DNA from 4 places in the Shewanella sp. M16 genome. Region 2 is predicted to be linked to each of the others. Evidence: predicted binding sites of a transcription regulator. Region 2 holds the regulator's gene; each other region holds the start of a gene.
What was found. The regulator LexA, encoded in region 2, represses DNA repair genes until DNA is damaged. The targets are predictions, from matches to a motif close to TACTGTATNNNNATACAGTA.

Region 1 (5,187 bases), on a different contig from region 2:
CAGTTCCATCAACTCCAGCCAAGGGTGAAACTCACCTCGGCCAAGCCCAACCACGGACATAGACACACTGGCAGCTATCATACTCAGCAAGGTAAAGGGCAACACAGGCAACCAATGGCCGACCCGTTGCGAACAAATGGTATAACCACTCCACGCCAACATGCCGGCGGCAATCATCACATCACCTTGGTTAAAACTAAAGTTGAGCAACTGCTGCACACTACCGTTGGTGATCACTAGCAGTACGCCCGCCAATCCACCCACTAAGCTAAACACTTGTTGTCTGCTGAGCCATTCACGCTGTAATAGCGCATTGACGATTGAAGTCACCAGCGGGCTGAGCGCCATAATCAAGGCACCATTGGCAGCAGAGGTATGCTGCAGGCCATTAAATAACGCCAGATTTAAGCCGCCCACACCAATCACACCCACTAACGCTATGACAATATATTGCACCAAACTCAATTTGGGCCAAGCCTGACGAGTAAAAACGATATATAACGCTAAAGTCACAGCCGCAATGGTAAAACGCCAGAAGACGAGGGACTCTCCTGACATCTCCTCCAGCACTCGCTTAGCAATCGGAAACACACTGCCCCAGCTAAAAACGCAAATCAGTAGACAAACGAATGTCATGTAAGGTGTATGGGATTTCATATCGGCCTCTAGGGAGGTAATTGGGATTGAGCTTAGTTTATAAGTTTCATATATTATTAAAACCAACAAGATTGAGAGCTTAAATTCCAAATATGAAACTTAATTATTCCTTAGACGATATGCGCTTATTTTGGGTGGTGGCACAGCAAGGGAGTTTTAAGCTCGCGGCGCAGCATTTAGGCATTCCACCTTCAACCTTAAGCCGTCGAATCAATCTGTTAGAACAATCCTTAGGTCTGCGTTTACTGCACAGAGACGCCCATAGAGTCAACCTTACCGCCACAGGTCAGCGGTATCTGGTGAGTTGCATGCGGATAAACATCAAGCGGTTGGCAAATTGCGGATCTCGGCGCCCATCAATACAACCTATCGCTGGCTAGGTGAATCACTCAACGCCTTCCAACGGCATTATCCCAATATTGATATCGATTTAAGTCTGTCGAACATGAATATCGATGTCAGTGAAAACGCCATCGATATCGCCTTTCGAGTGGGCGAACCTAAAGATCCCGATTGGATTGCAAGGCCACTTACCACGATTAGCTTTGTACTTTGCACCAGCACATCGGCAACGCAGTGGCATGCGCTGCAATCCATTGAAGAGCTGGATCAGCATCCGGTTATCATCGCCAAGCCCACAAAAACGTGGCGTTTACAGCACAATAGCACAGGGCAAAATGTCGAGTTTGAACCAAGGGGGAATATCAAATTAGCCGTCGATGATATGGCGATTGCCTGTCAGGCCGTGGTGGCGGGGCTTGGGATTGGACTCATACCCATCAGCATGGCGAGTGAACAGATACGAAGTGGCAAACTCATTCAAATACTGCCCGAGTGGCAAGGTATTCCGCGCACCGCCTACTTGATGTATCGCGATCGGGACAACCTGCCCTTACGGGTCAGACTGTTAATTGATTTTATGTTGGCGAATCCACCCGAGGCTTATTGAGCCAATGCAGGCATGAGTCTGCGGCTTATCAACTCAATAAACGGCTAGAGTGCTAAATCCAGCTGAGTCTGGCCGTTTAAGCTTGTGGCGACAACAAGAGTAGAATCGGTAAGGCCAACTGAAATCCCCAATAGACGAATGCCGCGGCCTTCTTGCCTTTCCATAGCCTGTGCGAGTAGCTCATAGAACATTACAATCGAGACTTCATCGCTGCGGTGCTCAATTGTAGTCTGCTTGAAATCGTTAAACTTAAGTTTGACCACCTGTTTATGTATTTTGCGTTCCTTAGCACTGCGACTTAAACGCAACGACAGTTCTTGGATCAAACTCGGCATCACCTGCTGGCACTGCTCTAAACTATAAATATCCTTTGCTAACGTGGTTTCAACACCCACTGATTTGCGCTCTCTGTCGGCAGAAATCCCCCGCTCATCTATGCCTTGGGAACGCTCAATCAACACACCACCAAACTTACCGAATCGCGCTAAGAGCTCAGGTTTAGAATAAGCTTGCACATCACCACAGGTATTGAGCCCGAGCGAAGAGAGCTTTTCGGCGGTGACTTTACCAACACCGGGAATTTTACGCAGCGATAAGGTCTTAACAAACTCAGAAAGCGTCTCTGGCGTAATGACATATTGGCCGTTTGGCTTGTTCAGATCCGAGGCGACCTTAGCTAAAAATTTTACTGGCGCGATACCCGCCGATGCGGTTAAACCCGTTTCGGTTAAGATATCGCGACGAATCGCTTGGGCAATCAAGGTCGCAGAGCCCTTATATTGTTGGCACTCACTCACATCCAAATAAGCTTCATCTAAGGAAAGCGGCTCAATTAATTGGGTATAGCGGGAAAATATTTCACGAATTTGTAGCGACACTTCTTTGTAAACCTGCATCCGACCCGGAACTAAAATCAGCTCAGGGCACAACTTAAAGGCATAAGCCGTTGCCATTGCTGAACGTACACCGAATTTACGTGCCTCATAACTGCAAGTACTGATAACACCGCGACGGTCGCTACTGCCGCCTACGGCTAAAGGCTTGCCACGGTACTCAGGAAAGTCGCGCATTTCCACTGCAGCAAAATAGCAGTCCATATCGATATGAATAATTTTTCGCACGTTGAATTCCTCCAACGCCAAAATACTGTATATAAAAACAGTAATCAAGTATTCCTGATAGATTTGGGCCAATAAGATGTGGCCTAGCGCTGGAAAAGAGAACAAGACAAGTGTGAGGAACAACAGACATGCTTAATAACTGAGTTTCCTAGGCCATTACACTCAGTGGCCTAGGTATTTACTCAACCTAACAATCTAAGGCTCACATCTTAGTTTGCAGGTAGTTTTGCAATCCAACACGGTCAATAAGCCCAAGTTGTTTTTCGAGCCAATACATATGGTCAGACTCTGTATCGTCGAGTAATACTTCGAGGATTTCGCGGGTCTGGTAATCTTGCTTCTGCTCACACAGTGAAATCACTTTGCGCAAATCGTCCGCGACCTTGTATTCATAGGCAAGATCATTACGTAGCATCTCTTCTACATCTTTACCTATGTTCAATGCCTCACGGGCGGCAACATTGGGTGTACCTTCGAGGAATAAAATGCGCTGCACTAATTTGGCTGCATGGGCTTTCTCATCATCTGACTCATGGGCGATACGCTCATAGAGTTCATTCAGGCCCCAATCTTTATACATATGGGCATGGACAAAATACTGATCCATTGCCGAGAGTTCTCCCGTTAGGAGTCGATTTAACGCATCGATGACGTCTTTATCGCCTTTCATATCTTGCTCCTATTGGTCGCTAATTTGCGATTGTAGATAATTTTGAATACCGGTTAGCGTAATGAGCTCTTGCTGCGACTCGAGCCAATCTAAGTGCTCTTCTTCGTCTTCGAGAATATCTTCCAGCAGATCGCGGCTCACATAGTCCTGTTCGGCTTCACACAAGCTAATCGCATCACGCAGCAATGTAAGCTGCTCTTGCACCATGGCCAGATCGCAGTCGAGCATCTCTTGGCTATGTTCACCAATGCGAAGTTTTTCGAGTTGTTGCAGATTAGGCAGACCTTCCAAAAACAGCACCCGCTCGATGAGCTTATCGGCGTGCTTCATATCTTGGATGGATTTTTTGTATTCGACGTGGTTTAACTTCTCTAAGCCCCAATGTTTAAACATGCGGGCATGGAGGAAATATTGATTGATGGCGGTCAACTCACAGGTAAGCACCCGATTCAGTTGCCCAACCACTTTAGGATGACCTTTCATAAGTTACTATCCTTGGTAAGCGTGAAAAGATTGATCTAAATCAAGCTTCTAGCCTAGTACAATTTATCTACCAACTCAAATTATCTTTATATTTCACTCACTTAATGATGAAAAGCATTCTCATTCCTGCTTAGGTTAACTTGCTATCCCACTCTAATCCCAAGGATAAATCTCAAATGATTAACCCGTGTAAGAAAATACGAGGCAAAAAATAGCCCCCTAAATTGGAGGCTATGATCGAATCAAGACTATTTAGATAATGCGGTCTTTCGTTAACTTCTCACGACGCGCTTCTTCAGCGGCCATACGACGTTTACGTTTGTCACAAGGGTCATCACAATCACACGCTTTCTCAATCCCTAGAACACCTAAACCGCCACAACTTCCTTCAACGGCTTTGCGCTTGATGAGATAACCAATCGACATGAGCAAAAAGAAGACTAACAAGATCACAAATGCCGCAATAAAAGAGGTCATGGTTTACTCCAAAAACTAAATAAGGAAAGGCTTGAAGGCGTCGCTGTAATAGACCTTAAATCCGTCGCCTTGCTTTTCGATTAGCATTATCGCCAAGTGTTCCTTCTTGGCAAGCTCCAATGATGCTTCTGTGCCCAAAACCATCATGGCCGTCGCAAAACCGTCGGCCGTCATACAATTTTGATGCAATACAGTCACGGATGCTAACTTATGATTTATCGGCAAACCAGTACGCGGATCGATTATATGCGTAAAACGTTGGCCGTCTTCTTCATAATAATTACGATAGTCACCAGAGGTCGCCATCGCCATAGTACCAGGTGCAATAACCTGCTGTACGGCTTCAGAGCCATCATTGGTCGGTTGCTCTATCGCAACACGCCAAGAGCTTCCATCACCTTTGGCACCTTTGATACTCAGTTCGCCACCGATTTCAACTAAATACCCTGTCGCGTGGTATTTATCAAGAATGGAAGCGATCTTATCAACCCCAAATCCCTTCGCGATTGATGATAAATCTACATATAAATGGGTGTTGTGCTTACTTAGACGGTTGCCTTCAATGGAAAGTTCACTAATCCCTGTTTTGGCTTTAGCCGCATCAATATCAGCCTGTGTCGGAACTTTCGTTGGACGCTTATCAGGTCCAAAACCCCACAGATTAACTAAAGGACCTAAGGTAATATCAAGTGCCTTATCCGTCACTTGATATAAACGTATTCCCTCTTGCACCACTTTTATGGTATCCGGTGAGACTTCAACGCTTTGCTCCAATGGCAATTGGTTGAAACGGGATAATTCTGAATTAGGCCGATAGGTCGACATCTGGT
Region 2 (5,187 bases):
GATGTGATTGGCGACTGGTCCAATGGCGATAGCACTACCCACTAGCGCGGGGAAGGCGGGTGGTATTCCTGCACCTGTCACTTGATGGCAGGCAGCACAGAAGGTCGCGTAGACAGTTTCACCTTCGGCCATGAGGGCGTCATGGCTGAGTGTGGGGAGGCTTGCGGGATCGATTGCAGCTGAGACGTCTGCAGGTGCGGGTGTCGGAGTTGTACTGCTTGGTACCGCGGCGGATGTTTGTGCAGAATTGCCGTTCATGTACTCGTTGACGTCTTTGGCTTGCACTGCATCGCCAGTATTATTGCCCCAAGCATTACGCTCGTAGGTAGTCACTGCCGCGATTTCTTGTGCAGTCAATTGCTTACTAAACGCTTGCATGGCTGTACCCGTTTTACCGTTGAGCACAATTTCAAGGTGGCCGCTGAGCGGTCCCGTTGCAATCGGGCTACCTTTAAGGTGCGGAAATACGCCTTGCAACCCTTCGCCATTGGGCTGGTGGCAGGCTGCGCAGTGCCCGAGGTAAACTTGTTCACCTTGAGTCATCAACTCTTCTTTACTTAGGGTTTGTGATAAAGCGGCTTGAGCGGCTTCAGCCGCAGCACCTGCGGCTTGTTTCTGCTCTGTTACCCAAGCCTCAAACTCGGCTTCAGGTAACGCTTGTACTACGATAGGCATAAAACCATGGTCTTTTCCGCAAAGTTCGGCGCATTGACCGCGGTAAATGCCGGGTTTGTCGATGCGAGTCCAAGCCTCATTGATAAATCCAGGGTTGGCATCTTTCTTAATGGCAAAGGCGGGTACCCACCAGGAATGGATGACATCCTCTGAAGTCATCAGAAAGCGGATTTTGCGGTTTATCGGTAGAACGAGCGGTTTATCGACTTCCAATAGATAGTTTTCACCCTTGGTTTCGGTGCCTTCAATTTGTGCTCTGGGTGTTGTCAGTATGCTATAAAAATCAATATCTTGATCGAAATAGCTGTAATGCCATTTCCATTGGGACCCCGTGACTTTTACGGTGAGATCGGCGTTGCTGGGATCTTCCATTGCGATTAAAGTTTTTGTCGCTGGAATCGCCATTAAGATCAAAATGATAAATGGCAGAATCGTCCAAGCGATTTCAACTTTAGTGCTTTCGTGAAAGTGGGACGCGACAGCGCCTTTGGATTTTCTGTGGTTGATCATGGCGTAAATCATGACGCCAAAGACCACTAGGCCTATTGCGCAGCAGATATACAAGATGGTCATGTGCAAGTGATAAACCTTGCCACTGATCTCGGTCACGCCAGGGGTCATGTTGAACCGCATGTCCGCGGCGGTCAACGGTGGTGCGAAAAGCACCACGAGTAAACAATACAACAATTGCTTCACAAGACTTCTCCTCTGCCAATTGCGAATAGCAACTACAAAGAAGAGCAACACAGTAAGTCTCAACTCTATGCAAACTCTTCAGTTCCCAAAAAAGCTTTTTTGACTTCAACGTGCGTTGGCGGCTGTTACTTTTAATCAAGTATTGTTACTGCTGGTAATTAGCCACGCTGGCACATACTGCTGAAATAAATTTGTTCTCTATTTTTAGTGGCGCTTCGAGTTCGATAAATACTCGATTCATTGACCACGGAAGGTGATATATCACCACCGACTTAACCAACCATACTTGCTGTTTAAATATTGATCAAGATCACTTATTTATCTAATTATCTGAAAAATTGCCAAAAAAAAGCCTCACATTCATAGGTGAGGCGGCTTTCAAGGTAAAAAATTAAATGAATATTTAGTGTACAGCGCTAAAAAAAGATTGCTGACCGAAGAGATTGCCTTGCTCAATGCGTACGTCGGCATGTAAGTGACTATTTACGTCTTCAAGCACTATGCCCATAGCTCGGGCACTTTTAGCCACGATTTGTAGGCGTCGATTATCCCGCGCATCTAATGATTGAGTCCAAGTAATGACTGCACTGGACGTACCACTTGTTAGGGCTTTTTCCATCGCCCACAGGGTTTCGACTTCATCTTTAGCATGTACCAGTAAGACTCTATCCATACGCACACCTGCGCTAGCGAGTGTTTGCTTGTAGCCAATACTTGGTGGGTTGATGAGCACTAACCAACGGCCCTGTTGGCTTAACTGAGCGAGTTGTGCACTCAGATGAATTAATTCTTGGCGACCTTGAGTCTTAGTTGGCATACAGGCGATAGGTGCATGGTGCCAGTCATAGTCAGCATCACGGACTTCATCGAGCCACAAGCCCGGATGGCGGGGTGCATTGCCAAGTAGTTTGTTCATAGCCAATCTCCATTACGGATCACACCGACGGCGAGTCCTTCAATTGTTAAACTTTGATAGCCTAAATCCACTTTAATCGGGGAATAGTCTTCATTTTCGGCGTGTAGATAGACTACATTACCTTTTTTTTCGAAACGTTTAACAGTGACATCGTCATCGACTCTAGCGACAACCACTTGACCATTTCTAGCTTGCTCTACTTTATGAACTGCCAGCAAATCACCTTCGAGAATACCGATATTTTTCATGCTGTCGCCCTTTACTCGCAGTAAAAAATCGGCGGCGGGATGGAACATGCTTGGGTCGACTTGGTAGTACTGTTCAACATGTTCTTGGGCGAGGATAGGTTCACCCGCGGCCACTTGGCCGATGAGCGGTAAACCTGTTTCAGTCAAATCTTCGATTTCCGCAGGCAGACGAATGCCCCGAGATGTGCCAGGCATGATCTCAATGCAGCCCTTTTTCGCCAACGCTTTAAGGTGTTCTTCAGCCGCATTGGCGCTCTTAAAACCTAAACGGGTTGCGATTTCTGCCCGAGTGGGTGGCATGCCAGTATCGGCAATATTTCGTTTAATTAGCTCTAAAATTTCAGCTTGGCGTGGCGTCAAAGGTCTCATGGTGTTTCCTGTTTTTCTATACAGTTACTGTTAGTATATACAGTATTATTTGCAGCGCAAGTATTAACCACTTTTTAGCTATGTTGGAGAGAATTAGCGAATATTGCCCATAGTCTGGTATTCTATCGGGCTAGTAAACGCACTTAATTGCATAAGAATAATGCCTAAACACGACTCTCTTTGGTTGAAATCATTACGTTGGATCCAAAAACACTTAGTGCACACTATTGTGGTGCCTCAGGATCCCTTTGCCGATCTGAATCTGGATGCTTCCAGACCCCTTGTTTATGTGATGAAAACAGAATCCCTTAGTGACATAGCTGCTTTGAGCGAAATAACGGCTAAGTTAGGCTTACCAAGCCCTTATGAGCCTCTAGTGGCTAATGGTGTGATTGCGCCTCGGGTTGTCTGTCTTCAAGGACGTAAGCCACTGTTTGGCGAACGTGCTGGTAATGAGCCTTTCCTCGAATGCTTTATGCGTTTGTTAGCCGTGCATAAGGAACGTCCTGAATTGGATATCCAACTTGTGCCCGTGAGCTTGTATTGGGGTCGAACGCCAGGGAAAGAAGACGACACTATGAAGGCGGCCGTATTTGAGCGGGAAAACCCGACTTGGCTGCGCAAGTGCTTGATGATTTTGTTCTTAGGTCGACATAACTTCGTGCAGTTTTCGAATGCCGTATCCCTGCGTTACATGGCTGACGAACATGGCACCGACATGGGGATTGCCCATAAGTTAGCACGGGTTGCACGCGTGCATTTCCGTCGTCAACGTAAGGTAATGACAGGGCCTGTGCTGCCAAACCGCCAAGCACTGTTTCATTCGTTACTCAAATCTGAGTCGCTGCGCAAAGCGATTCAAGAAGAGGCCGCTAGTAAAAAGATTTCTGAGACCCAAGCGCGCGAGACGGCTATTGAGTATCTCGATGAAATCGCTGCCGATTACTCAGACAGTTTAGTGCGTATTGCCGAGCGTTTTTTAACTTGGCTGTGGAACAAGCTTTACAGCGGGATCAACATTAAAGGCGCCGAGCAAGTTCGGCAGTTACACCACGATGGCCACGAGATTGTTTATGTGCCTTGCCATCGCAGCCACATGGATTACCTGCTGTTATCGTATATTTTGTATTATCAAGGCATGGTTCCGCCGCACATTGCTGCCGGCATTAACCTCAATTTCTGGCCCGCGGGACCTATGTTCCGTCGCGGTGGTGCCTTCTTTATCCGCCGTAGTTTTAATGGCAACAAGCTATACACCGCAGTATTTCGTGAGTATTTAGACCAGCTGTTTGCTAAAGGTTATTCAGTGGAATACTTCTCCGAAGGCGGCCGTTCACGTACTGGCCGTCTGTTGGCGCCGAAAACTGGCATGATCGCCATGACGATGAACAGCGTACTGCGCGGTATTGAACGTCCTGTCACACTTGTGCCTGTGTATTTAGGCTATGACCATGTGATGGAAGTGGCGACTTACCATAAAGAGTTAAGCGGTAAGAAAAAGAAAAAAGAATCTGTGTGGCAGGTGTTTGGTGCCATTCGCAAATTAGGTAATTTTGGCCAAGGTTATGTGAATTTTGGCGAGCCTATTACCCTGCAAAATTTCTTAAATGAGCGTGCGCCAAACTGGCGTGCTGAGTTGGCCGATGATCCCGAGCAGAAACCAAGTTGGTTAACGCCAGCGGTAAACGTGCTGGCTAATCGGGTGATGACGCGTATCAATGATGCCGCAGCGGCGAGTTCGGTGACTTTGACCAGCTTAGTTTTACTGGCGACAGATCAAAACGCCTTAGAACGTAGTCTGCTGGAGCGTCAGCTTGATTTGTATCTGACCCTACTCAAAAAAGTGCCTTACACTTCTTATACATCTGTTGCCGAAGGTGATGGTAAGCATTTAGTGCAGCAAGGTTTAGAGCTGAATAAGTTTGTTGTTAGTGCCGATCCTTTAGGGGAAATAGTGTCTATCGAAGCGAGTCAGGCTGTATCTATGACTTACTATCGTAACAATATCATTCACTTATTTATCGTGCCGTCATTAATTGCGAGTTGTTTAACCCACAATGAACAGATCCCGCGCCAGCAAGTCGTTTCAATCGTTGCCGATTTTTATCCACTGCTGAAAGCCGAACTCTTCATGGGAATTAAAGACTTACCAGCCTATGTTGAGCAAGTACTGGATTTCCTGATTGGGCTAGGTTTAGTGGTTGAGACAGATACTTTAGCTGTCGTGCCTGAGCACTCAAGCCAATTATTGTTGTTAGCCAGTTCAGTGAGCGAGACTCTGCA
Region 3 (5,187 bases), on a different contig from region 2:
CGAATGAGCTTATTGCCCACGGTCGTGATGCCGATGAAATCGCCAAGTTAATTGGTGCTGATGGCATTATTTTCCAAGACTTACCCGATTTAATTGAAGCGGTAAGAATGGAAAATCCTGCGATTAAACGTTTCGAAACGTCTGTATTTGATGGTCACTACATCACGAACGACGTTGACCAAGCTTATTTAGATCACTTGACGCAACTGCGTAATGACGATGCCAAAGCCGATCGAAATAAAGATATCGGCACTAACTTAGAGCTGCATAACGTCTGTCACCCATAAGGATTGTGGGTAATTCAGTATCGTAAAGTTTGTGTCCTTTTTGTTCTAAACGATACAAAAAAGCCAGTGAGAAATCACTGGCTTTTTAATGGCTTATATTTGCTTAACGGATCATCGTGATAACGTCTACGTATTTATGCGTTGCGCTGTTTCAGTCATTACATTTTCTTCAGCGTGCTTACGTTCAACCCAGTAATCCGCATTTTTAATACCCAATTTTACCGGATCGAAAAGTGGCTCTATGCCAAGTGCCTGCTGTGATTCATAATCTTTAAGGCAAGTGAATGCGGTTTTCCTCAATAGAATAATGGCAATAATATTGAGCCATGCCATGAGTCCAACACCAATGTCACCCATTCCCCAAGCCATATCAGCCGTTTTAACTGTGCCGTATACGGTTGAGCCAATGATCACTATTTTGAGAACGACCATGAACCAAGGATGATTTACTTTACGGTTAATATAGGCAATGTTGGTCTCGGCAATGTAGTAATAAGCCACTATGGTCGTAAAGGCGAAGAAGAACAGTGCGATAGCCACAAAGATATTGCCAAATCCTGGCATCATACTTTCCATTGCCGTTTGTACGTAGCCTGGTCCTGCAGCGACTCCGGCAATGCCGGTATAGAGCGCCGCACCGTCAGGGCCCTGAACATTATACAGTCCTGTAATAAGCAGCATGAAACCAGTTGCAGAGCAAACGAATAAGGTGTCGATATACACAGAAAAAGCTTGAACTAACCCTTGTTTGGCTGGATGGCTTACCGCCGCTGCAGATGAGGCATGTGGCGCTGTACCTTGACCCGCTTCGTTGGAGTAAATACCCCGCTTTACCCCCCACATGATGGCTAAGCCTAAAATGGCACCAAAACCCGCATCAAAGCCAAAGGCACTTTTGATAATTAACCATAAAATACCCGGTAGCTGGCCAATATTTAGCGCTATGATGACACAAGCCACTATGATGTAACCCAGTGCCATAAAGGGGACGACGGCACTGGCAAAGTGAGCGATACGTTTTACACCGCCAAAAATGATAAAGCCAAGAAGCATAGCCAGTATGGCTGCAGTCACATTAGGATCTATGTTGAAAGCGGTTTTTAAACTTGAACCAATCGAGTTAGCTTGTACGCCCGGCAGCAGGATCCCGCAAGCAAATATGGTCGCAATTGCAAATACCCATGCATACCATTTCATGCCTAAGCCTTTTTCAATATAAAAAGCAGGTCCACCGCGATACTCACCATTGATTTTTTCTTTATAGACTTGACCTAAGGTAGATTCAACGAAGGCGGAGCTGGCACCGAGAAAGGCAACCATCCACATCCAAAATAAAGCGCCAGGACCACCAAAGGTGATTGCTGTGGCGACCCCTGCAATGTTACCTGTACCGACTCGACCCGCTAATGTCATCGCAAGTGCTTGAAAAGACGACACTCCCGCATCAGTACTCTTGCCATCAAACATCAGGCGGATCATTTCTGGCAGATGGCGCAGCTGTAAAAATCGAGTGCGAAGGGAGAAATAGAGCCCGACACCTAGGCAAAGAAAAATAAGTGCAGGGCTCCAAATTACACTATTGATCGCGTTGACAATCTCATTCATAGACTCCGATTCCTTTATTGTGTTGTTTTAGCAGAGTTTTTAGGTTTACGGTTATTCAACAGATGTTGAGTTAGGACATTCACTTTTGATTAAGACATTTTTGTAAATATCCAAGATACTCAACATAACTATTTTTTAGGGAGCTTCATAGTTAAAGTGTTAAATATTTGAAACCAATGTGTTTTGAAATTGAGTTTTAGCATGGATAAATAGAGCGGAGGGGCGAGTTAACTCGAAATACGGTAGTGATTTATTATGAATGTCAGTTATCCCATTACCCAAAGTAGCATCCACACGCCGAATAAGCTGCTTAAGCTATGGCGCGTGATTTGGTGGCTGAGTAATAGAGATACACTCACAGCAATAGGAATGACGAGAATGAATCCCCATGCTAACGGCATATCGATGATTTTCATTTGTCCCAGCCAGGTACTGGTGAGCATGCTTATTGCGAGTAACATTAAGCTATGGAATATCAATAACTGATTGAATCTTAATATTAATGCTGGAGTTATTGTCATAGCCTGTCGCGCATTTATTGCAAACTGTCTCATAGTCACTCCTTAGTTATTTACTGTATCTTATGCCTTGTTGAGAATCATTCGCAATTGAATTTACACTTAAGCTTTTACATTTAAGCTCGGTTTACTACAGAAATTTGCACTCAACTGGCGTTTGGGCTAAATTATACTGTAATTATATCCAGTGCTTGGTGTTTGTATGATTCTCTATATCGCAGAAAAACCTAGCCTAGGGCGGGCCATTGCCGATGTATTGCCTAAACCCCATAAAAAAGGCGATGGATTTATCGAAGCCGCCAATGGCGATTGTGTGTCTTGGTGCGTTGGTCACTTGCTCGAGCAAGCAGAACCTGATGCCTATAATCCCGAATTTAAGTCTTGGAAATTCGAGCATTTGCCAATAGTGCCAGACAAGTGGCAACTAAAACCTAAGGCTGCGACCCGCAGCCAACTCACAGTGCTAAAACGATTAGTCAAACAAGCCAACACGCTGGTTAACGCGGGCGATCCCGACCGCGAAGGGCAGTTACTCGTGGATGAAGTGATTGCCTATCTTGGCGTGACGGGGGACAAGCTACATCAAACCCAGCGTTTACTGATCAGTGACTTAAACCCCCAAGCTGTAAAACGGGCTCTAACGCAGCTACGCAGCAATCGCGAGTTTATTCCTTTATCCACATCGGCCTTAGCTCGCAGTCGTGCCGATTGGCTCTATGGCATGAATATGACGCGTGCGTACACCATCCAAGGTAAAAAGGTCGGTTATCAAGGCGTGTTATCCGTCGGCCGAGTACAAACGCCATTGCTTGGGCTAGTGGTGCGCCGTGATGAAGAGATTGCCCACTTTCAATCTAAGCCTTTTTATGAAGTACTGGCGCATTTGGCGACCGAGAAGCAAGAAACCTTCAGCGCCAAGTGGCAACCTAGCGAAGCTTGTCAGCCTTATATGGATGAAGAAGGACGAGTGTTAGCGAGAGGGCTAGCGCAAAATGTGGTGAGTCGCATCAGTGATAAACCAGCCTTAGTCACTCAATTAGTGGCTAAGGACAAGAAACAGAATCCACCATTGCCCTACAGCTTATCCGCGTTACAGATTGATGCGGCCAAACGGTTTGGTATGAGTGCTAAGGATGTGCTCGATACCTGCCAGAGTTTGTATGAACGCCATAAACTCATTACTTACCCACGCTCCGACAGTCGTTATTTACCCGTTGAGCAACATAACCTTGCGCCTTCGGTACTTAAGGCGATAAGTGACGGTGCTGCTGAGTTACTACAAGGTGCTGATGCACCCGAGCCCCGTCTTAAATCTAAAGCATGGGATGATAAAAAAGTGGACGCCCATCACGCAATCGTCCCCACAGCGAAGACGGCTAACTTATCTAGCTTGAGTCAGCGTGAGAGGCAGTTATATCTTCATGTTGCTCGCCAGTACTTAGCCCAGTTTTATCCGGCTTATTGTTACAGTGAAACCACAGTGCAAGTGACAATCGAGGGGGGCTTATTTAATACCAAGGCGCGTCAGGATAAATCCCTGGGCTGGAAGCAACTCTTTGCCCGCCAAGAGCCTAATGGCAGTAAGGCGAGTGGCAACAAGTCGACGGAAGAAAGCGCAGGTAAGGACGATGAGGAGAATGACGAGTTTATCGGCCAATTACCGCCTTTGAAATTGGGACAGGCTTTGCATTGTACTCGAGGCGAATTGTTGGAGAAAAATACTCAACCACCAAAGGCCTTTACCGATGCCACTTTACTCGGTGCTATGACGGGTATTAGCCGTTATGTGACCGATCCTGAGATCCGTAAAATTCTTAAAGAAACCGATGGATTAGGTACAGAGGCTACCCGTGCAGGTATTATCGAATTGCTGTTCAAACGCGGTTTTTTACAACGCTTAGGTAAATCTATTGTCTCGACAGACGTGGGGAAAGGATTGATTAACAGCTTGCCCGCGAGTGCGACTACGCCGGATATGACAGCGCTTTGGGAAGCGAGTCTGAATGGCATTTGCCATAAAGAAACCTCTTATCAAGCCTTTATGCAACCACTGCTCGGCACCTTATCCACGCTTATCCAGAATGCAGGCGCACAACTGCCAACCGCGCTTAATGGTTTACAAGGCCAAGGTTATCGTAAAACGGCAAGTAATAAATCTGGTTATCGTAAGTCGCCTTACCGCAAAGCCTCGAGTTCGGCAAAACGGGCAGGCACTACAAGTACAGCTAAAAGCAGTGTGAAGACGTCAGTGGCTAGTGCTGGCGCAAGGAGTCGAACACGCAAAATGGCTACAGAGGTTTAATCGTCACGAGTGCGTTGTGATTCTGTTGTAGGGGATATTCGACCTTAAGCTATAACGCTTTCATAGCACTGAATTTGGGCAAAAAAAGAGTAAACCAAAACGGTTTACTCATACGGAAATGGGTCGTTAAAGCTTGCCAAAATCACTCAATTGATGAGGAGCAGGCATATAATCTCAGCATTAACTTAATTAGCCCTTAAAGCTCATATTTATCTTAGGGTGTCGCCTCGGTTTAAGCTGATGAGCTTATCCAGTATGCGTTCTCCATCCATGCGGATGCCGTTGTGCTCATATTCTGATGTTAACCAATACTTTAGCCTGCCAACTTGTTTTGTGGTTTCTAAACTGTATTGCATCTCTACAAACATATCTTCACTGTAAATGGCTGCTGCAACAGGGACTCGGTTTTGTGCCAGTTGCTCTAGATTGTAAAGTGTTGGCCAATCTGATTTATGGGCAAGGATTTCTGCCGCGG
Region 4 (5,187 bases), on a different contig from region 2:
GTACTCATAGGCATCACCGGGCGCAGAAAAATCCATCTCTTTATCTAATAGAGATAAAGCATAGACAAAGCCTTCATAGCGGCGCTTTTGGACGATATCAAACATTTTATAGGCAGGCTCAAGTTCACCAGAACTGAGCATGTCATCGAATTGGGTAGCATAAGGTTTAAAACTATCGACATCCGCTTGGGTTAACACATTGCGGCGATAGTCTAACTGCTGTAGATAACGATCGAAAATTTGCGCAGAAAAGGCGTCATCAAGATTGAATCTATGATAGTGCGAACGAGTGTATAAGTCCGTTACCCTTTTGCTCGCAACCTTATGTTGCGCTTCCTGCTTGAGAGTGGGTAACTCGCTGATTTGAATCGTGGGTGGTACGGCCCAAGCCGAAAATCCGACAAAAACAGTGGCGATCGAGGTAGCCAAAGTGAGTTTTCGCATCAACAAGTTACTCCGTTTTAATAAATGATTACAGCAGGATATGTTCTGCTCTAACTTTAATCGTTAGGCCACTATCAAGCTGAACATGAATATCTTCCTTGTTAATGTCAGTAATCACACCGGCTACGGGTGTCATACCTAATTTAACATTGACGCGTTGTTTTTTCGTTAAATCAGTCAATTGTGCTTGAACATAATTGACGACTGGCGCTGCAGCTTTTGGCGCAGGCTTAGCAGGACGCTCAGTTTTAGGACGCTGAGGAACAGCCACCTTTTTAGGTGCTTTCTTCGCCGCGGGCTTAGGTGCAAGTGCTGCACGTTTCGCTTTGGCCTTATCCTGACTCTCTTTCAACATGGCTTGAGCATGATCAATGTGCTCTTGCTCTAACTCGCCGCAAGGTTCGCCATCCAGGTTTACGCGTTGTGCGCCCGCTTTAACGCACTTTAAATAGCGCCAGCTGCTGGTGTAACGTCTCAAGGCAACTCTGAGCTGAGTTTTACTGACTTTAGAATCATCAGCCAACCTTTCAGCCAAATCTTGAAACAATCCGATTTTTAATGGCTTAGTTTCACCTTCAGCAATAAAGCACAAAGGAAATGTTTCATACAAATACGCCAAAATTGCATTGGTGTCGGTCAACTTTTCTGTTGATTCCATCATTACTTCCACAGTCAAAAAGGGACATCGATTCGAGGTGATATATATCAGCTTCTTACATGTCGTTTATCTTCGTTAAACTCAATATTGAGTCAACGTACAAATTAGCATCCTAGCCGCGTTTACTAAAGTTAAAAAATATACCTTAACAAATTTTGACAGCTCAAAACACTAAGCTTATTCATTGCATGCCAATCAAACCAGCTTAATGCGTGCAGGCGCATATTATAAGGCGCACGCCACCGATTGCGACTATGAATTATGCGTTATTGTACGCAAATTAATCAAATAGGCAGTTTTCAAAACTTTTAACCAGTAATTCCAGCCCCTTTTGGTCTTCTTCATCGAAACGATCGAAGATAGGACTGTCAATATCGAGCACGGCAACCACGTTACCTTGCGCACGAACTGGCACAACGATTTCAGAATTACTGGCAGAATCACAGGCAATATGACCATCAAATTGATGGACATCAGCCACTCGCTGAGTTTGATTAGTGAATGCTGCAGTACCACACACACCTTTTCCTAACGGAATGCGTGTACAAGCCACTTTACCTTGAAACGGGCCTAATACTAGTTGTTCGCCACGCATAACGTAGAATCCCACCCAGTTCAGCTCAGTTAAATTATCATTGAGCAAGGCTGAAAAATTCGCCATCGCCGCAACAAGGTCGTCTTCCCCTTCCAACAAGGCCAAGGCTTGACGGTTAAGTGACTCATAAAATTTCGATTTCATTACATTTCCTAACAATTTTATTCTGCTGCTTCGGTCTTTTTAGCCGCTTTTTTCGCTGCAGGCGGATTCATTGGCGTACTATTAACCTGAACGGCGCCTTTAAGCAAGTTCGTCAGCTCATCTTTATTGTTAGCAAAATAGAATGCGAGCTTTTCGCCCACACTTTCATCTATACCCAAATCAGCTTTTTGAATGAAGGGGATAAGGTTATCGGCGATATCGAGCATCTTATCGTAGGCATCAGCCTCCTTCTTAGATGTGAATGTCATCTTTTCAACCCCTTCTCTGACCACGACAAACTGTGTTATTACTGCCATGACTGCCCTCGCACTGTTTTTATATACAGTAACTAGAGTGACATAGATTGAACTTGTGATGCAAGTGTTCTGATTAATCTGATATTATTAGCGTACTTTCGTTGCCAAGATTATAAAAGCGCTAGACGTGGCTGAACAGCTAACTAGCACGACACTTTGCACCGTTCTCGCTGTTATTACTCCTATTAGGCTAATATATATTTTTATATGCATGAAAACGCAGCAGAAAATTCAGTAACCCTATGCCGCTCCTGCGATTTAGCAGTCCGCAAACGTGCCTTGCCTAGCGGCGTTAGAGCAATCTGTCCTCGTTGCAGCACTGCACTTTATGACACGCCATACTGCTCTGTGAATGGTATGTTAGCCCTATGTATTTCGGCATTAGTGTTTTATTTCCCTGCTAATTTTTTACCCGTACTCGAGATCCACTTTTTCGGCAGTATTCGTACTACCACGGTTTTCCAAGGGGCATTTGCAGTATTTGACCAAGGCTATTGGGTTGTAGGTGTCGCCGTACTTGCCGCAGCTGTGATAGGTCCAGGCTTATTACTGTTATCGATATTGACACAGATTTTAATTGTGAAATGGGGATTGAGTAGCCTTTTTTGGCGTAACTCATTGAAGCAGTTGTTAAAATTTCATGGCGTCTTATCGCAGCTCACTATGCTGGAAATTTATGTGATCAGCTTCTTAGTTTCATCATTTCAGCTATCTGATTTTTCGGACATTTATTTTGGTATGGGCACATTTTGCTTCACTATGCTGTTTCTCGTGACCTTGTTTCTACAAAGAGAATACGACTTAGAACATATGTGGACGTTATTGGAAGGTCATAGCTGATATGAAACAACAAGGTAAAGATATCGGCCTATGTCTCTGTAAAGTGTGTCGCCAACTCAACAGCAGTGAACTCACGCACTGTCAGCGCTGTGAAACTGAGTTGCAAGTCAGAGACTATTCCAGCCTGCAAAAAAGTTGGGCTTTGTTGATTACCGCTGCCATCTTACTGGTGCCAGCCAACATTTACCCTATCACTATGCTGACCAATCAAGGGCAAGTGCGGCACGACACCATTTTTTCAGGCATTTTGCATTTAGTGCATTCAGATATGTTGCCTATTGCCATCATAGTGTTTACCGCCAGTATTTTAGTACCATGGATTAAAATCATCGGCTTATCCATTTATCTGTGTGCGATCAGCTTTGACATTCCGATTTCAAAAAAGAAATTGATGGTGGGTTTTCACATCATCGAATGGATTGGCCGCTGGTCAATGCTCGATTTATTTGTCATCTCAATCACAGTGGCATTAGTGAACATGGGACAATTACTCGACGCGAAACCCGCGCCTGCGGCTACCGCATTTGCCTTGGTTATTCTGTTAACTCAGTTAGCCGCAAAAGTTTTAGACACTCGTTTACTCTGGGATCGATTGGAACCTCAAGATGACACAAATTGAATCGCCGAAAGTTGTAAAGAAAAAACTCTTTTCGCCCATTTGGCTGCTTCCTATTGTCGCGTTGGCATTAGGTGCTTGGCTGGGCATTAAGAGCATTAAAGAATCGGGGGTTGAAATTCAAATTCACTTTCCGAGCGCCACTGGGATTGATGTAGGTAAAACCTTAGTCAAATACCAAGGTTTAACTGTCGGTAAAGTTAAAGACATTGGCATAGATGAAGATCTCAAAGGTGTGAACGTCAAGGTCATGATGGACTACCGCGCTAAACCTTTCTTGAATAAAGAAACCCTCTTCTGGCTTGTCACACCTAAAGCAAGTATTACAGGTGTTGAAGGCTTAGATGCGCTGTTTTCGGGTAACTATATTGCTATCCAACCAGGGAAAGGTAATGCCTCGACCTTTTTTGAAGCAGAACGCCAACCGCCGCCGATGCAAATCGGCTCAGAAGGTGTGATGGTCGAATTGACCTCCGATAAACTGGGTTCGCTCGATGTTGGCTCGCCAATATTTTTTCGCCAAATCCCCGTGGGTAGCGTGGTCAGCTATCGTTTAGATGGCAATCAAAGAGTCATTATCAGCGCTTTCATTCAAGAGCAATACGCGCGGTTAGTGAAGAAAAATTCTCACTTTTGGAATGTTTCTGGCGTCAAAATTGATGCTTCACTAACTGGGGTTAAAGTCAGTTCAGAGAGTTTGGCGTCCATTCTGGCTGGCGGCGTGAGTTTCAGCTCTGACGATAAAGCAGACATAGCTAAAAACGGTGACGTTTTTTCGCTTTATGATTCAGAAACCACCGCCCTTGGCGGCATAGAAATAAGCTTGACCATGGCTGACGCTAACGGTGTCGAAAAAGGTACCCGCATCGTTTATCGCGGCATCAATATTGGCAGTATTTTAAGTAAACAACTCACGTCCAATGGTGTTACAGCCGTGGCTAAATTTGAATCTCAATACGGTTCACTGTTAACTAACGACGGCGTGTTTTGGCTTGAAGGTGCTGATATTTCCCTCTCAGGCATTAAGAATCCAGAACGCTTACTGACAGGTAGCGTGATCAACTTCCTGCCAGGCATCAACACCAAAAGCGCGGTACCAAGCAGCTTTGCCTTACAAGCCAAAGCGCCTGATTTACTGCAATCGAAGAAGCGTTTCTTGACCTTAACCTCAGCCGAAAACATGGGCATTTCAGCGGGCGCTCAAGTTCGCTTCAAGCAAATCCCCATTGGTTCCGTGCTTACAGTTAAGTTAACCAAAGATTTATCGGCGGTGGAATACCAACTCGAGCTACAACCTGAGTTTGCCAGTCTAATACGCAGCGACAGCTATTTTGTGCCTGAGTCGGCATTAACGGTAAACGCATCGTTAGACGGGGTCTCAGTCAAAGCAAGGGATTTTACAACGCTCACTCAAGGTGCAGTTAGCTTGATCCAAGGTCATAGCGACACACCTTTAGCTGCTAACAGCGCTCTGACCCTCTTTAGCTCTGTGGATGCCGCGACAGCTTTTTATGATCGTCAGCAGCAAGTGCATTTAACGTTAATCAGTCAAGATGGCGCCGATGTCAGCCAA

Region 1: a site for LexA is predicted at 2,751-2,770, ahead of dinB (DNA polymerase IV). Genes of this name have one in related genera too.
Region 3: a site for LexA is predicted at 2,581-2,600, ahead of KFE26_RS13175 (DNA topoisomerase III). Genes of this name have one in related genera too.
Region 4: a site for LexA is predicted at 2,170-2,189, ahead of KFE26_RS09225 (YebG family protein). Genes of this name have one in related genera too.

What each region holds. Positions count from the first base shown of each region.
Region 1 is NZ_JAGTUL010000013.1:72,495-77,681, forward strand. Features, by position in the region: gene KFE26_RS10785 (DMT family transporter) at 1-657, opposite strand, end outside; partial or broken gene KFE26_RS10790 (LysR family transcriptional regulator) at 750-1,606, shown strand; gene dinB (DNA polymerase IV) at 1,651-2,727, opposite strand; gene bfr (bacterioferritin) at 2,930-3,397, opposite strand; gene bfr (bacterioferritin) at 3,407-3,880, opposite strand; gene nqrM ((Na+)-NQR maturation NqrM) at 4,133-4,357, opposite strand; gene KFE26_RS10815 (FAD:protein FMN transferase) at 4,373-5,187, opposite strand, start outside.
Region 2 is NZ_JAGTUL010000002.1:170,923-176,109, forward strand. Features, by position in the region: gene coxB (cytochrome c oxidase subunit II) at 1-1,371, opposite strand, end outside; gene KFE26_RS02115 (cell division inhibitor SulA) at 1,775-2,287, opposite strand; gene lexA (transcriptional repressor LexA) at 2,284-2,904, opposite strand; gene plsB (glycerol-3-phosphate 1-O-acyltransferase PlsB) at 3,065-5,187, shown strand, end outside.
Region 3 is NZ_JAGTUL010000018.1:16,583-21,769, forward strand. Features, by position in the region: gene purF (amidophosphoribosyltransferase) at 1-287, shown strand, start outside; gene KFE26_RS13165 (sodium:alanine symporter family protein) at 414-1,892, opposite strand; gene KFE26_RS13170 (hypothetical protein) at 2,159-2,446, opposite strand; gene KFE26_RS13175 (DNA topoisomerase III) at 2,613-4,712, shown strand; gene KFE26_RS13180 (alpha/beta fold hydrolase) at 4,922-5,187, opposite strand, start outside.
Region 4 is NZ_JAGTUL010000010.1:150,676-155,862, reverse strand. Features, by position in the region: gene prc (carboxy terminal-processing peptidase) at 1-444, opposite strand, end outside; gene proQ (RNA chaperone ProQ) at 473-1,102, opposite strand; gene KFE26_RS09230 (GAF domain-containing protein) at 1,383-1,841, opposite strand; gene KFE26_RS09225 (YebG family protein) at 1,859-2,158, opposite strand; gene KFE26_RS09220 (paraquat-inducible protein A) at 2,366-2,998, shown strand; gene KFE26_RS09215 (paraquat-inducible protein A) at 3,000-3,617, shown strand; gene KFE26_RS09210 (PqiB family protein) at 3,604-5,187, shown strand, end outside.